DNA from 2 places in the Pseudoalteromonas sp. GB56 genome. Region 1 is predicted to be linked to the other one. Evidence: predicted binding sites of a transcription regulator. Region 1 holds the regulator's gene; the other holds the start of a gene.
The links. Region 1 encodes LexA, which represses DNA repair genes until DNA is damaged. Its sites were predicted from a motif close to TACTGTATNNNNATACAGTA; they were not measured.

Region 1 (8,708 bases):
TTGTGAGTGTGTAGATTTTTAACGCTTAGATGTTTTTGATTCTTTTTTACCGCTAACCAACAAGGCTGACTGCCAGCTAGAATCTGGAGCGGCAGAAACAACCTCCTGATTGCTGCTGGACATGGGGAATACTTTAAATTGTTTACTTTTATTGCTTGAATTTAGCTTCAAAAAAGCAAAAAGGAACGCAGAGATCAGGCACATAAATAATAGGGAAGCAGACCCGACGAACCAAAGTTTATTTCTATTTGAGGACTTAGCCGGTGTTACCGGATGGATAAATGAATATCCCTTCTTCGTGATTGTTTCAATGAAACGAGGATTTTTAGAGTCGTCACAAAAGACCTTTCTCAGTTCGAAAATAGCGCGTGTTGCAACTTCAGGTTCGGTAACTTGATTAGGCCAAAGGGTCGATAAAATTTCTTCTCGACTGAGTACTTCTCCATGGTGTTTCACCAATAGGCATAACACTGCCATCACTTTAGGTTCTAGGGTGAATGTTCGCTTGGGTAAAGTTAATTTATTGTGCTTGGGCGATACAAGGTATTCGCCTATCCAAAAATCCCTTTGCAAAATACCCACCTTAACTTTATGAAAATATTGAAGATAAAAAAATAATAGCTACATAATTTTTACATGATTGTAAGTAATAAGCACAGGCTATACAACATCCTCAGTTTATAAATCACTTAGTTAGTAAATAGGAATAAGCATGTATAAATTACTGTATTGGACGCTGATGGGGTGTTCACTAGCGGCTCAGGCGGGAGAGATCAACCTGACCATAGAAGGAAAGGGTGTCATCAGTTCTGTAGATGGAGAAGCCAACTGCAGTGAATCTTGCATTATTGATACCGTAGACACTAGCCGTATGTTGCAAGCGCAGGCTGAACAAGGTTGGAACTTTGAGAGCTGGCAAGGACAAAATTGTGATGGTGGTAATTATTTGCAACTTGAAGAGAATCATAAAGATATAGGTTCCGTTAGTGGAGGTGCTAAGACCTTACAGGCAATCAATATCAATAATGATGAGTATGTGGATTTAGTCGGCATCAGTTTATTTAATGGTGTTGTTTATCAACTAATTAATCAAGCGGGGGACGGCTTTGAACGTCAACAGTTGGTTGGTGGCTTGAGCTATCCTGCAGCTTTGGACGCCTATGATTGGAATAACGATGGCTATGAAGATTTACTAGTGAGCGATTTTACTACTCGTAGTATTAAACTTTACCTAAATGATGGGCTAGGCCAGTTTGAATTTGAAGAAAATATAGTCATTGAAGGGGTTAGACCTTATTCCTTTACTGTAAATGACTTTAATAAGGACGGCCAACCTGATCTATTTATATCGAGCTTCCGTGCAGATACGTCAGGTGATCTTTATGTGTTGGTGAACAGCATCAGTGACGCAAAAACGGCGTTATATTTGAACAACAACGGTGTATTTAGTGAAGCAAAGAAAATCTCTGACTATGCGGCTATCACACTTGATAGTTACACAGGGTCGGCATCAGGTCAGGTGAGCATTGTTGCGGCCGAAATCGCAGCTAAGGCGGTAAGTGTGTATGCCGAAGATAGCGGTTTTGTGCGTAATGTTGTAGATAATAGCGACGCTCCTTACGGGGCAGCATTCATGGATTTAGATAAAAATGGCAGTATGGATATAGTCTCAGCACATTACTTAGAACCGCGTCTAAGCCTCCATTATGATGGTGGTAATAAGAAAGAAGATGTTGCAGGAGCAGCTGAAGGGCTTACCGCAACCGCAGTCGCTGACTTTAATAATGATGGTTATTTAGACGTAGCAACCGGTGAGTTTAATAAAAAGCAGTTTTACTACTTTATGGGTACAGGTTATTTAGATTGCCTAGTCAACAAAGGCACTAATATTGAATTAACGGCGCTGTTTACTCAGGGAGAGTCATCAACAACGCCACCCATACAAACTCAACCAGTAGATAATGCAACAAGTACTAAAGGTTCTAGCGGAGGTTCTACTAACTTGACCTTGCTCTTATTAGTTATAGGCATCGGTGTACGCCGATTCTACAAGTTTTAATATCCCCTACGATGCCAAGGCTCTAAAGAGCCTTTTTACTTATCTGTGCAGTTATTTTATGGCAACGTCAGATCCCACGGCCTTTACTTCGCTTCTCAACCACCGCTGCTGTCATCCTTGAAATACAACACAAATCGCCGGCGCTGTTATAAATCTTAATCTCCCACACGGAAGAGCGGCCGCCTAGGTGCACGGGTTTGGTCACAGCTTTGAGTGTGCCGGTGCGTGAGGCTTTGAGGTGGTTGGCGTTGATCTCTTGGCCGACGCAGTAGTATTTGCTGGTATCAACAACAAAGTTGGCGGCGTAGCTGGCGACGGTTTCAGCCAACACTACATATGCGCCACCGTGGACGATGCCGATGGGGTTATATAATTCGTTGGTTACTGGCATGGTGGCAACAAGGTAATCGTCGCCGATTTCGCTTATTTCAATGCCGAGCTTGGTCATTAAGGTGCCTTTTTCACCCACGCCAAGGTCGAGCTTTTTACACAGGTCAAAATCGATATCTTGGGCCCAAATACGTTTGCTCATGCTTACTACTCCTTATACAGCAACGTCTGTGAATGTTCTGATGTTGCTCATGGTGGCAACTTGGTGCACATAGTGCTGGATATGTTCGGGAGTGCGCAAGCCTTTTACGACGGTTAAGTTGCGCAAGAAGGGGAAGATAGCAACATCGGCCCATGAGATTTCATCCGGCGCATCGAGCCAAGATAGCTCATCCAAAGCCCTATCCATGGTCGTTATATCTTCATTACTGTGGGCAAGAATATCAGCGAAGGTAGCCCCCAAGAACGCCTCCTTTCTATCGATGTAATGGGCGATGGCGTTTAGTGTGCCAAATTCTGGTAGGGCGAGTTGCGGCCAGCGCGGTAAGGTTAACCGTAAAAAAGTGGGTAAGTAGGTCTCTACCCATTTGCTTGCGGGCGTGAGGTAGTCACCATGATCCAATGGCATTTTTGCTCGTTTGCAGAAGTAGGAAGCAATATCGAGGCTTTGCGCCATGGCAATGTTTTGATTTTTAGCTAATATGGGAACGGTTGATTTGCCGACTAACTCGATGGCGGTGGTTGTGTCGTCGGCTTGTAAGTAGAGTATCTGCACGTCTATATTGCGTGCATAGGCAACCATTCTGGCTTTAACTGAATAAGGGCAATGCTCATAAATGTAGAGTTTCTTCACGGTTACTGTTGCCTTGTTTGCATCGGGCTTCACACCCTTTTTACTTTGAAGGAGAGAATATGGATTTTCAATCTGTGTATGATTTTTGGTTTAAGCAATGCCAACCCGAGGACTGGTTTAAAAAGAATGCAGCGTTTGACGACAAGGTTATTAAGCAATTTTCGCAACTGCATCATGCGGCAGCTCAGGGCGAGTTGGTACATTGGCGCAACACAGCTCAAGGGGCGCTGTGTGAAATCATCGTGCTCGACCAATTCTCGCGCAACATGTTTCGCGACACGCCAAAAGCCTTCACCTTTGATGGGCTGGCTTTGTGCTTGGCTCAGCACGCGGTGGATAAGGGCTTCGATATGCAATTGAATGAGCAAGAGCGCCCGTTTATGTACATGCCCTATATGCACAGTGAGAGTAAGATTATCCATCAGGAGGCTGATAGGTTGTTCAAGCCATTGGATAATTATGATTTTGAAGTGGCGCATAAGAAGATTATCGATCGTTTTGGTCGATACCCGCATCGCAATGAAATACTAGGGCGTAAATCCACGGATGATGAAATTGTGTTTTTAACTCAACCCAACAGCAGCTTTTAGCATTTACGCGCTGACGTAAACACAAAAACCCAAACCTAAGTAGGGCGCTTTGTTACGAGCTGAGCAAATTGCCTGATTTTATTTGCGATTTTCTGACAACTGTATATACTCACAGCTAAATGTACTGTATGGAAACCCAGTTGTATGCGTCCTTTAACTAATCGCCAATCGCAAATTTTAGAGCTGATCAAAGTATTTATTAAAGACACGGGCATGCCGCCTACGCGTGCTGAGATTGCACAAACACTGGGGTTTCGCAGTGCGAATGCCGCAGAAGAGCACCTTAAAGCCCTTGCCAAAAAGGGTGTGATCAAAATGAAGCCCGGTGCCAGCCGAGGTATTCAACTGGTTGAAGAGGAAGAGCCTGAGCAATTAGGCTTGCCTCTGATAGGTCGCGTCGCTGCCGGTGAACCCATCTTGGCGCAAGAGCACATTGAAAGTCACTGCCAAATCGATCCATTACTGTTTAAGCCTGCCGCTGATTACCTACTACGTGTTGATGGTATGAGTATGAAAGATATCGGTATTATGGACGGCGACTTACTGGCTGTGCATCGTGCTCAGGTTGCGGAGAACGGCCAAGTGGTGGTTGCCCGTGTTGGTGATGACGTCACTGTGAAGCGTTTAGAGAAAGCCGGTCGTAAAATATTGCTGCATGCAGAGAATGAAGAATTTGCGCCAATCGAAGTTGACCTAGAGCATGAATCTTTCAATATTGAAGGTTTAGCGGTAGGTGTAATCCGAAATGCTGATTGGATGTAGTTGTACCCGTTAAATATTCGCCCCCAATGCGCCGTTTATTGGGGGTTTCCAGCCCTTTTCTAATTCCTTTTTCTGTACGCTAACAGATTGAATCTCCCCAAAATATTTATTGAAAAAAGCAAAACAAAAACGTCTATTTTCTTGCTATATGCTCAATTCTTGACTAATTGGTTAGATTACAGGCTTTGCTGGTTGCTTTTTAATCGCTTTGTGTAAAGTAAATGTAATCGGCCAGTTCTAAGCATAATAATAATGAAGATTGGCTAGCAGTTATTGCCTCTTCTCTTTTTGCGTTGCGCGTTTTAAGGAGATGGTACATGAAGAAGCTTTGCTCCCTCATGTTGCTGTGTTTGTTCGCCCCGCACTTGGCTTTTGCAAATAGTGATTATAATTTGCGCCCAGGGGTGACCGACATCAGTGAAAATGTTTACCAGTTGCACATGACGATATTCATCATCTGCTGTGTCATTGGTGTAATAGTGTTCGGTGCAATGTTCTGGGCTTTGCTCAGACACCGTAAATCTAAAGGGGCTCAACCCGCATCCTTCCATGAGAGCACCAAGGTAGAAATACTTTGGACCGCGATCCCATTTTTAATTCTCATCGGTATGGCCGTACCTGCGACCAAAACCCTGATAGCGATGGAAGATACCTCAAAAGCAGATGTCACCATCAAAATCACGGGGTCGCAGTGGAAGTGGCATTATGAGTACATGGGCCATGATGTGGGCTTTTACTCGTTGCTCTCTACCCCGCAAGAGCAAATTCAAAACGCTCAGGAAAAAGGCGAACATTACTTACTGGAAGTGGATAAGCCGTTAGTGATCCCAACAGATAAAAAAGTCCGCTTTTTGATGACTTCAGACGACGTTATCCACTCTTGGTGGGTGCCTGATTTTGCAGTTAAAAAAGATGCTAATCCAGGCTTTATCAACGAAGCATGGACCAAGGTAAACGAAGCGGGTATCTACCGCGGCCAATGTGCTGAGCTATGTGGTAAAGACCATGGCTTTATGCCTGTGGTGGTTGAAGCCAAAGCGCCCGAAGAATTCGAAGCCTGGTTAGCTGAGCAAAAACAAGCGGTGCAAGCACAAGCCGATGCCGATGCAGCGCTGCTTGATCAGACACTTTCTCAAGAAGAACTGATGGCATCAGGTGAGCAAGTCTACATGGCGCGCTGTGCTGCGTGTCACCAACCCACAGGTCTGGGTTTACCGGGGGTATTTCCTGCGATTAAGGGAAGTCCCATCGCAACAGGTAATATCAAGGATCACATAGACATCGTGGTTCACGGTAAGCCAGGTACAGCGATGCAGGCGTTCGTGAGTCAGCTAACTCTCAAAGAACTCGCATCGGTAATCACCTACCAGCGTAATGCATTTGGCAACGACACTGGCGACACAGTGCAACCAAGTGCGATTCAGGCCGCAATTGATGGGGAAGGACAATGAGTACAGCTGCTGCAACACATGAACATCACGGGCCTGCAACAGGTATTAAACGCTGGCTCTTTACCACTAACCATAAAGACATAGGTACACTTTACCTACTGTTTTCACTGCTTATGTTTTTAACGGGCGGTGCAATGGCCATGGTCATTCGCGCCGAGCTATTCCAGCCGGGACTGCAGCTCGTTGACCCACACTTTTTTAACCAGATGACCACAGTGCATGGCTTAATCATGGTGTTCGGTGCGGTTATGCCAGCCTTTACGGGGCTAGCCAACTGGATGATCCCGATGATGATTGGCGCGCCAGATATGGCGCTTCCGCGTATGAACAACTGGAGCTTCTGGATCTACCATTCGCGTTTGCGATTTTATTGTTGTCGCTGTTTATGGAAGGCGGCGGTCCGGCATTTGGTTGGACTTTCTACGCGCCACTGTCCACGACTTACAGTAACGACAACACAGCGTTGTTTGTGTTTGCGGTGCATATCATGGGTATCAGCTCCATCATGGGGGCTATTAACGTGATTGTTACCATAGTGAACTTACGCGCACCAGGTATGACGTGGATGAAACTGCCGCTGTTTGTGTGGACATGGTTGATCACCGCCTTCTTGCTGATTGCGGTTATGCCTGTGCTTGCGGGTGCGGTCACCATGGTACTCACGGATAAATACTTTGGTACCGACTTCTTCAATGCCGCCGGGGGTGATCCAGTCATGTTCCAGCATATTTTCTGGTTCTTTGGTCACCCTGAGGTATACATCATGATTTTACCGGCATTCGGTATTATCTCGACGATTGTACCTACCTTCTCGCGCAAAAAGCTGTTTGGGTATGCGTCGATGGTGTACGCCACCGCGTCTATCGCCTTGTTGTCATTTGTGGTGTGGGCGCACCATATGTTCACCACAGGCATGCCGCTCGCTGGGGAGTTGTTCTTTATGTACTCCACCATGCTGATATCCGTGCCGACTGGGGTGAAGGTATTCAACTGGGTGGCCACCATGTGGCGAGGTTCTATCAGCTTTGAAATACCGATGATGTTCTCCATCGCCTTTATAGTGCTCTTTACCCTTGGTGGTTTCTCCGGCTTGATGTTGGCGATTACGCCGGTGGACTTCCAATACCACGACACGTATTTCGTGGTGGCGCATTTCCACTACGTATTGGTAACGGGAGCGGTGTTCTCAATTATGGCGGCAGCTTATTACTGGCTACCTAAATGGACAGGACACATGTACAGCACCACCTTGGCAAAGTGGCACTTCTGGATGTCGCTTATCAGCGTAAACGTATTGTTCTTCCCAATGCACTTTGTTGGCTTGGCGGGGATGCCACGTCGAATCCCAGACTATGCACTGCAGTTTGCTGACTTCAACGCCATTATCAGTATCGGTGGCTTTGCCTTTGGCTTATCACAATTACTGTTTGTTGCTGTGGTCTTTAAGTGCATTAAAGCGGGTGAAAAAGCGCCTGCGAAAGTATGGGACGGTGCCGAAGGACTTGAGTGGGAAGTCGCATCACCTGCGCCTTATCACACTTTCGAAACACCGCCTAAGGTGCAGTAATGAACCACGCGCCGTTATTGAAGAAACTCGTGATCAGTGTAATAGCAATGTTCGCATTTGCTTTCGCACTGGTACCGCTGTACGACGTGTTCTGTGATGTCACTGGCCTCAATGGCAAGCCATCCATGGAGCAAGCACAGCAAAGCGAAGTGGTGGATGAAAGCAGAGAGGTGACTGTGAGCTTCACCACGCATGCGCAAAGCGGCGCCCCCTTTATTGTTGATGCACAAACCCAAGCCGTCGTGGTGAAGCCCGGAGAAATGAGCGTGGTGACTTTCTCTGCAGCTAATACAGCTGATGAAGCGCGAGTAATGCAGGCAATTCCGTCTGTGTCTCCGGGTTTGGCGGCGAAATACTTACACAAACTGGCATGCTTTTGCTTTGACCAACAAACAATGCAAGCCAATGAAAAACAAGAATATCAATTAAGGTTTTATGTCGATCCAGCGCTACCTCCTGAATATGAGGAGCTAACGTTGTCATACACGCTTTTTGATATCAGCGCTAAGCATCCAGAAGCTTTGGTTGCCTCGGCGCGATAAACCAAATGAGGCATAAATATGAGTGAACAGTATGAAAAGTACTACGTACCGGCCGAGAGCCCCTGGCCGATTGTCGGTGCAGTAGCCATGTTCTTCATCGCTGCAGGCGCGGGTTTAACCGTGATGCAGATGGGTCAAGAAAGCAGCCACGGTCACTACCTGCTATTTGCAGGTATTGCGGTGTTGCTGTACATGTTGGTTAACTGGTTCCGCAATGTGATCAGTGAGTCACATGGGGGTCTGTATTCTGCGCAAATGGACCGTTCGTTTAGACAAGGAATGAGTTGGTTTATCTTCTCAGAAGTGATGTTCTTTGCGGCTTTCTTCGGTGCACTATTTTATGCCCGTATGCTGGCGGTGCCTTGGTTAGGCGGAGACGGCAATAATGTGATGACAGGTGAAGTGCTGTGGCCTGAATTTACATCGGCTTGGCCACTTGAGACTACTCCGGGAGGCACTACGACTCAAGCTATGGGCTGGCAAGGCCTCCCGCTGATCAACACCATTATCTTATTGGTTTCCTCCGTCACTTTGCAGTTTGCCCACACAGCAAT
Region 2 (8,708 bases), 1.8 Mb from region 1:
AGCTGAGCTGTACTAGAATCTTTACTTAAGCCAAATGCATAACATAAAAGTTGTAGCTCATGATCGAGCATTTTCTGATAGTGATATTTTAGCTCGGTCAGCGTTTGACGCAACACAGATGAGAATGCCTTGAGGGTCTCACTGTTATCACCTTCAAGTGCTCTTTCATCGAAGCCAAGTGCCTTAGGCAAGGCTTCAAACAACAGCTTCTGCGGCGATTTCGCTACTTCAAATGCTTTCACTAACCGCTGTGCTTTTTTGTCTAACTCATCTGAACGAGTTTTTTTAGTATAAGGCTCCAACGCACCTATAAACTTAGCTAAAGGGCGTGCGATATTTAGTAGAGACTGTTCTTGTTCAACATCACCATATAATGCGTCTTTATACCCTTCGAAAATACTTGCTCTCAAACCCTCGATTTTAAAACTCTCAATCTTAAAAAACTGTGGTGCACGCACAAATCGCTCAATACTTTCTTGAGTTAATGACGGGATATACACTCCATCTTCAAAAACAGCTAACTCATGTTGATGAACCAATAATGCCTGTACATACAAAATAGGCAGCATACCTACTTTCACACCATACGGCGGAGCTATCAGAATAGCGTCTAATTCTTCAAAAGTTTTTGCATTACCACCTTGTGTGCTATCAAAGAACTTTAGTATTCGCTTCCATGTTGGATAAATATTAGAGTTTCTACAAGGGGCACTCAACTGCCACTTATCACCGACCTGCTGATGAAGCCCATGTTGCTTAACGATAGAAAGGTACATGGCCTTCTCTGGCGGAAACTTCTTGATATCAAATTCGGCTTTATCCGCCTTTTCCAACATACCGTAAAGAAGTTTATTACGGCCCGCACTAGCTTGGCTCGATGGTTTATCTCGGTTGATAAGCTCGTTATGAAACGATGGTGCTTTGCTGTAAATTGCCTCCAACACGGAGGACAACACGCTTTGTAATTCGCGGCGTGAGTGAACAGGGTGACGTGTTTTGTCGAAATACCACTCACACTCTTCAGGTTCGAGTTCAAACGCTTTTATCAACCTAATTGCAGATGCCTCCGCAGCACTGCGTCTATCAAAGTATTCTCGTTTTGCTACCGGGTCTTCTTTTAAGGCTTGGCTTTCTTGCTCAACCTTTCGCAGCGCGATCACTTCAGCAAAGGCGTCTTTTAATTGCACCGAGTTACGACATAAAACAACGATGTCTGTTTTATGAAAGGCGTTCACAACCTTCTGCTCAAACAACTTAATATCGTCTTGCGCATATGCCAAAAAGAAAATAATACGGGGAGCCGTTGGTTTAAACTTAGCTTCACTTTTATAGGTAGCAGCATCGATAAAACGAGGAACAAAGTATCTAATGGTGCCATTTTCTACGGTGTACTTTCGCGCCACCAACGGCTTTAATATTTGGGCTTCATTGAGTTCTTGAGAAAGGGAAAAGTTTCCTAAAACATTCAACTGCTCTTGCAATGCATCTTCTAAATCAAAATCACTGCCCTGCCAGACCCGGTATTCGTTATTAAAGGTACGGTAGGTGATGATTGACTTTTGGGTTAAAGCTGCAATATCCAAACGCGTGCTTTGTGGGGCAATCGTTTCAAGTAAAGCTTGTTGGGCTTTGAAGTTCCCTTTGGCATTAATAATGTTAAACAGGCCGATGGTTTTAAGTAGCCTAGAAACACTCTCTTCAGCAGCTCCTAAGCGCTCAATAGCAGTTACAACTTCTGCCCAGCGCCGGTGAGTTAAATGATCAGAGACAACCGAAGACTGGTTCGTGATGAAATAGTCAAAAATAACATCAGGAGTGATAAACTCACCCTCGCGCAGATGTTTTAATGTGCTTAAAAAACCGAATTCCTCGGCACTGCCTAAGAAGTTAAAAAGTGTTCTCTCATTCTGTGCTAACTTTTGGCACAAATGAGGTAATATTAGGGCGGAAATGGGATGTAAAGGGTAACACTGTATAAATAGAGTTTGCGCTTCTTCCTTGTTAATTACCGACGGAAGAGCTTCACATTCGGCTAATACCTGAGTGATTTCCGCGATACGTGTACGTGTTGTTTCGAAATTTTTTTCATCAATTTGGTTAACAATGGCTTTAGCTACGACTTTAAGCGTTTGTTCCGAGCTTTCTAAAAAGGGGACTTCTTCAAAACGCCCTTGCACCTTCGACCATTCATTTTTTAACGCTTCACCTAGCCCTTTAGCATACTGTTCAAAAGATTGGTGAAGTAACACAAACATGAGCAAATTACACTCATGCCCTTTACAGGCATGCTCAGCCAGTTCTTGTAGCAGAAAAACGTCATTCGCACCGTAATGGCGTGCTTCATATTCTAAGAACTTACCCAACTCATCAATAACCAAGAGTATGCCCTTAGCTTTCATACCTGAGCTCTTTTGAATTTCGTTTTGTAGTTTCTCTATTAGTTTTACTAACTGTGAGGAGGAGGTACCTTCTACTTCAGCTTGTCGTATTTCCTCTACAATCGCCGGAGTTTTGCCACGACGTCCTTGATAATAATTTTCAGTGGCGTTTTTAAGACCCGTAAGTACTCGTTGCCCCAATGGCTCGGGTGAACCAGAAATTAGGATTTGAATGTACCCACTGGTATCTGCGACATGCTTTGCATAAGCCTCGGCCTGCTCTACATCGTTAGCATTCAATACGTCAAATGCTGATTTGCTGGTTTTCGAGCTTGGGTTACCCAATAAGTGAGACAGGAAAACACTAAAGGACGATTTCCCCGAACCGTATGGCCCAATTAGCGACCAAGCCCTTGGATGGGTATCATTATCAAAACTTGCAACTAAGCGCTCAAACAATCGCTTTGATCTAGATGTCGGAATATAAGAGGCTACTGTGCTACCGCTTGAATGATCGCGCTCTAGGTTAATGGAACGAGTGTACTGGCTGTTGACTGTAATTAGTTCTTTCATGCTCATACTGCTTTACCCGCTTCATAATATTTTTCTAAATATTGCAGAGGTGATACTTCATGCTCCATTTTATAAACTTGGTGAATACCTGCTGATTCATTTATCGCAAACATCCCCGGTATATACTTTACAGCCTCTTCAATTAGCGCAATGGCTTGATTCTCTGGAATACGAAAAGCAGAACCAATTGCTGGCCACCCACCCTGGCTATAAATCAACTCTTCTACCGGTATAGATGTAGAGCCTCTAGCCTCAAACAATTGAGCTATTGCGAAACCAATAATGCTTACAGGCAGTGTGTCTTTCACTTGGCTTTTTGACTGATATTCTTTATTAGATTTTACTTCTATTAAACTCAACTGACTAAGAGGTGAATCTAAAATATCATCCCAGCCTTGCTTTTTGTCAGCTTGAGCGCTTGAATACATACGCGTGAGAACGGCTATATCATTTTTTATCGTCGAGGCAGAAGTCGAGGCACTTACATTTTCTCTAATGAAGTCACCAAGAGCCGTTCTTAACTCTTCCTGTGAAAAGTTAGTTTTATGGTAACGATTAAAGAACCAGTAAAAAGTAGTTGCCTGTGCACTATTAGAGGCTATTAGCCAATGTATTAACCAGAGCGTTGCCTCATCTTCAAGGTAAGGGTCCCACCCTGGCTTATTTGCGGTTCCCATAAGGGAGGTACCAAGTTCAGTAGGAAATAAGCCACTCTTTGACTCTAATTTAAGTAGCTGACAAGCTTGGAGCCAATACTTAATTGAGCCAACCATGTTCTTACCAACCCCTAACTCAACGACAGCATCGTCACTTTTGAAAATGTCATTGTTACTATCGTCTAGGCAGAATGATTCAAGAAATTTCCAAAAGCCCTTCGTTAACCACCCATAGCGTAGGAAGAAAGTCTCATGGCGCCCAAAGGCTGCTTTTTTTTCATCTAGTTTCATCAAGTTAGCTTATCCAAATACAGTTAGAGCTGTTTGTTGATTTTTATTAATGTGAGTTGCTCTTTAACTTGCAAATTCTATCACCTTAGCTAGCCAACAACAAAGACAGTAGGTCACAAAAACACTGTATAAATATACATTACCCTCTGTGGTTTTGTCAAAGTTAGGTGATACTTCACAGAGGCTTTAGCCCAGCGAGTGGTTGAAAAGATTATTATCGGACTAGTACTACAACTACTCCCTCCCCTGCTCCTTTATAAGCTGCTTAAGCTCTTGGATTTCTTTGTGTAGGTCTTCAATCGTTGGGGTATTATCCGCAGCCTCTTTTTCTTGGCGAATTTTGGCGTGCTCATCTTCCATCACGTTGACAACAATACCAATCACCATGTTTAAGAAGGCAAAGGCGGTGAAAAAGATAAAGGTTAAATAGAAGATCCATGACATGGGGTAGACTTCCATGGTCTCGTATTGAATGTCCGTCCAATCTTCAAAGGTCATGATGCGGAATAAGGTCAGCATCGAGATAGCGATATCCCCCCAAAGTGTTGGGTTGATATCTTTAAAGATGAAACTGCCAATCGCTGCATAAATGTAGAAGATGATAAACATCAACAAAATCACATAGCCCAACTGCGGCAAGGCTTTGAGTAAGGAGTTAATGAGTACACGCAGCTCTGGTACAACAGAGACCATACGCAGAACACGAAACACCCTAACGAGTCGCGCTAACAGCGCCATTTCACTGTCGTTGATTGGAATTAAACTAACTGCGACCACCAGCGTGTCAAATATATTCCAGCCCTTTTTAAAGAAGTTCTTTTTATCATCATCGGCGATGAAACGAATAGTTATTTCGAATAAGAAGAAGACGGTGATGAATACATCAAGCACTTGAGTAAACGATAAGGCACCATCTGGCAACGGAAATGTTTTCGCCCCTATTTCCAAGGCTGAAATGATGATCACGGTGACAACCGCAAGTTCAAAGAACTTATTATTCTTTAAATTGTTTAATGAGGTTCTAATGTTTTCGTACATGATTCGCTAAATTTTATAAACCAAAGTAGACGCACTGAGCGCGATTCTATCACTGGATTATCAAAAGCGTATTGTTTATTTATCATCACAATATTGGTTTTATTCTTCAAGAAGTGGGTCGATAAATCGACTAAATTATGTATGATGCTATAAACATACTTCTCTATAACTGGCTATTACTTAAGGACTTTATATCTTGTCAGATAACATCAACTTCTACTCTGTAAATGCTGAATCATTGGCTACGCAGTACGACAAGGTACCTTTTGAGTTAGTTCATAAAGACTGGATAAATGAACTACCCAGCGACGGAGTAGCACTCGATGTTGGAGCAGGCTCTGGTCGTGATGCGCGCTATTTAGCCGCAAGAGGGCTGAGTGTTGTAGCGGTCGAGCCAGCTGAAGGTATTCGAGAAGTTGCACAACGTTATGTCACATCACATTCTATTCACTGGCTGAACGACCGTTTACCTGATTTGGCTAATGTATTCACTTTGCAGATGAAGTTTGATTTGATTTTACTCAGTGCTGTTTGGATGCACATTCCCCCCAGTCAAAGGGAGCGTAGTTTTCGGAAGTTAAGCTCATTGCTCAAGCCTAATGGCAGAATCGTCATTTCCCTTCGCCATGGCAGTTGTGAAGACGAACGATGTAAGATGTTTGTGAAGCTGAATTATCCAAATTGGCCCGTCAATTTGGTCTCACGTTTAAATTGCTCAGTGACACAAAACAGCAAGATGAGTTGGGCCGAGACAACGTTTCTTGGCAAACCGTTATGTGTACACTGCCCGACGACGGTACGGGCGCGTTCCCCCTCATTCGCAACATAGTTGTCAATGACAGTAAAGCATCAACATACAAAATAGCCCTATTAAGAAGCCTGTTGCGAATCGCGGAGGGGCATCCCGGAGCCGTAATTGAGCGAAGTGATGAGCACGTTGTTCTACCCATAGGATTGGTGGCTCTGTATTGGTTGAAACTGTATAAGCCGTTGATAGATACACATTCAATGCAGCAAAACAGCAACAACTCAAAAGGCCTCGGTTTTATAAAAGAAAACGGCTGGGGTGCGCTCGCAACTTACACCAGCAGTGACTTCTATGTGGGCGCAAGTTACCAAGAGCCTGTTTTGATGGGCTCCTTATACAAAGCACTCAAAGACATTGCCTCTACAATAAAGAACATGCCAGCCAAGTACACGACGATTCCAGGTACTAAAAATGCGGTTTTTGATGTTGAATTATTCAAAAGCCGCGCGCCCAAAGAGGCGCTAAATTAAGACTTCGATTTTCTTTGTTCGCTCGGCAAGTTTTATGTGCCTAAACACATCTGGGACGCTTTATCTCGATTTAGCATATGGATTGAGCCTGCATTAATCAATGAATGGGCCACACTAATGGCTGGCTATGGCCTAAACAAATCTAAGCACTTTACTAAGCTGGATTACTTGAACGCGTTAACTTGGCATGATCCACAAAGAAGCACCAATAGAGTGAGGGAGCGAGTAAACGATTTGCTACAAGAGGCCGATTTAGCCTGTTGTTGGTCCGGCAAGTTTTTAAGCCGAAAAAATTACGCAATCGACCATGCGTTCCCCTACTCTCGGTGGCCAAATAATGACCTTTGGAATCTGCTGCCCGCATTGAGTCGCATCAACGCGGTGAAGTCAGACAAACTTCCAACTACCTCAAAACTCGCTACTAGTCGCGAGTTCATAACTCACTGGTGGCAAGAAGGCTGGAACCAAAACAGCGCAGAGTTTTTTAGCCAAGCTAACCTTGCATTACCTAACCTATCTCCCACAAATAGAAGCTTCGACGATGTTTTCGAAGCGATGAAATTACAAAGAGATAGAATCAAAGATATGCAACAACTCCAAGACTGGCAGTAGTTTCAATCCTAGCAACATACAAAGGCCACTTATCGTGGCCTTTGTATGTCAATTTGACACTCAGAGTTGCCTTTGATTTGCATGACTTCCACAAGGCGGTTCATTCTCACCCTGCGCTCAACAGTCTTTGGAGTGAAATCACTGCCATCACTGCTTTTATCCCAGTACAAACGGAATTTTGCGCCGAAGGCACAACGAAGCAATCAGAATAAAATGTGATGTACAACAAGAGTCGTACTCTGTAACTCAGTGTGAGGTAGGTTTAATATTGGCGAGAATGTCTGCCAGTGTCGCTGCTGCGTTATCGAAATCATAGGATTCTATTGCTTTGGTTAAACTGTTTAAGGTGGTACTAGCAATGTGCTCACGAAGTGATGGCATCATAAGCTCTAACAAAGCAACAGCATCGGTATCAAATTCAGCGATGAGGCTTTGCAGTTCTTCAAGTTTAGCCCACATGATAGGTTGCTCTAACGCCACGTTTGTTTGCTCACCGTATTGCTGCAAATTTAGTGTATTTAAGCTTGAGAGCACGGTATTTAGCTCATCAATGACGTTAGTTAATTGACTGCCAATGTGTTCTCTTTCAATACTGTTGCCACACACCAACTCTAACTGTTCTGCCTGATGATACAGCTTTGTAGCGCCAATATTTCCAGCTGTGGCCTTGAGGTTATGAACACAGCGAATAGCCTCTGCGCTGTTGTTTGTTTCCAAGGCTGCCCCAAACTCTTCTTCAAAGCACTGATAACCTTCATAAAAACGTTTAAGTAGCTTAACGTATAGTTGAGGATTATCCTGGGTTGTCTGCAAGCCTCTTTGCGTATCAATACCGTACAAATGACTGAAATCCTGACTTTTAACATCCCTGTGCTCTTTGCTGAATTCAGTTCGCTTAACCGGCGTGATCCACTTCGCCATGATGTTAAACATTTCATTGACGTCTATGGGCTTTGCTATGTGGTCATTCATACCCACCACGAGAACTTTTTCTCTATCCCCCGCCATGGCGTTAGCAGTCATTGCTATGATGGGTAAATCAGCAAATTGGCTTTGTTCTCGGATGCGTTTTGTCGCGGTGTAGCCGTCCATAATCGGCATTTGGCAGTCCATCAACACGCCATCAAAATTACGAGTTTTTAGTAATTCCAGTGCCTGTTGGCCATTTTTTGCCAATGTAGGGATTAGCCCATTGCGACAGAGTAACTCAATGGCCAGCTCTTGGTTCATTTCGTTATCTTCGACCAGTAGCACTTCAGCGCCTTGCAGCTTGGTGATGGCTGGAGAAATATAACTTACATTGTGAGCGACTCTGGGGTCAATTGAGCAAGACTTACCCAACGCCGCCTTTAGACACTCGAGTAAATTCGACGGTGTCACGGGCTTTGTCAAATAGCCATGGATTTCGAGACCTTCAGCTGCATTGATAACTTCCTCTCGGCCATAGGCCGTTACCATAATGATACTCGGAACATGGCTCACTACATCACCCGTTTGGATCTCTCTGCTCAGCTCAATGCCATCTTTGTTCGGCATTTTCCAGTCCATAAGGACAAGATTGAACGGCGCGTCATTGTCAGACTGTTGCAGTAAATCAATAGCCGATTGCGCGCAATCCGCTTGTGCAACTTCAATATCCAGCGCCTTTAGCATTTGTGACACAATATTGCACGCCGTCACATTATCATCAACAATCAATACCCTTAATTTTTCAAGTTCTTTATCAATTAGGCGTGACCTAGCGGCCGCGCCATGTTGCTTTTCAAACCGTGCGGTGAAACTAAAAATACTGCCTTTATTAGGCTCGGTTTCAAGCCATATCTGGCCACCCATCATGTTTACCAGTTTTTTAGATATCGTCAGGCCAAGGCCTGTGCCACCA

Region 2: the regulator LexA is predicted to act here: its motif matches at 4,021-4,040, upstream of ACH19P_RS11430 (DUF4007 family protein).

The regions. Positions count from the first base shown of each region.
Region 1 covers NZ_JBPCHK010000001.1:629,607-638,314, forward strand. The annotation lists gene ACH19P_RS02930 (winged helix-turn-helix domain-containing protein) at 19-573, opposite strand; gene ACH19P_RS02935 (FG-GAP repeat domain-containing protein) at 713-2,059, shown strand; gene ACH19P_RS02940 (PaaI family thioesterase) at 2,127-2,591, opposite strand; gene grxB (glutaredoxin 2) at 2,604-3,242, opposite strand; gene ACH19P_RS02950 (DUF924 family protein) at 3,302-3,832, shown strand; gene lexA (transcriptional repressor LexA) at 3,977-4,594, shown strand; gene coxB (cytochrome c oxidase subunit II) at 4,912-6,045, shown strand; partial or broken gene ctaD (cytochrome c oxidase subunit I) at 6,042-7,612, shown strand; gene ACH19P_RS02970 (cytochrome c oxidase assembly protein) at 7,612-8,154, shown strand; gene ACH19P_RS02975 (cytochrome c oxidase subunit 3) at 8,173-8,708, shown strand, end outside.
Region 2 covers NZ_JBPCHK010000001.1:2,435,111-2,443,818, forward strand. The annotation lists gene ACH19P_RS11425 (hypothetical protein) at 1-2,951, opposite strand, end outside; gene ACH19P_RS11430 (DUF4007 family protein) at 2,954-3,898, opposite strand; gene ACH19P_RS11435 (ion transporter) at 4,133-4,936, opposite strand; gene ACH19P_RS11440 (class I SAM-dependent methyltransferase) at 5,133-5,765, shown strand; gene ACH19P_RS11445 (hypothetical protein) at 5,819-6,214, shown strand; gene ACH19P_RS11450 (HNH endonuclease domain-containing protein) at 6,251-6,826, shown strand; gene ACH19P_RS11455 (DUF3604 domain-containing protein) at 6,856-7,029, opposite strand; gene ACH19P_RS11460 (PAS domain S-box protein) at 7,073-8,708, opposite strand, start outside.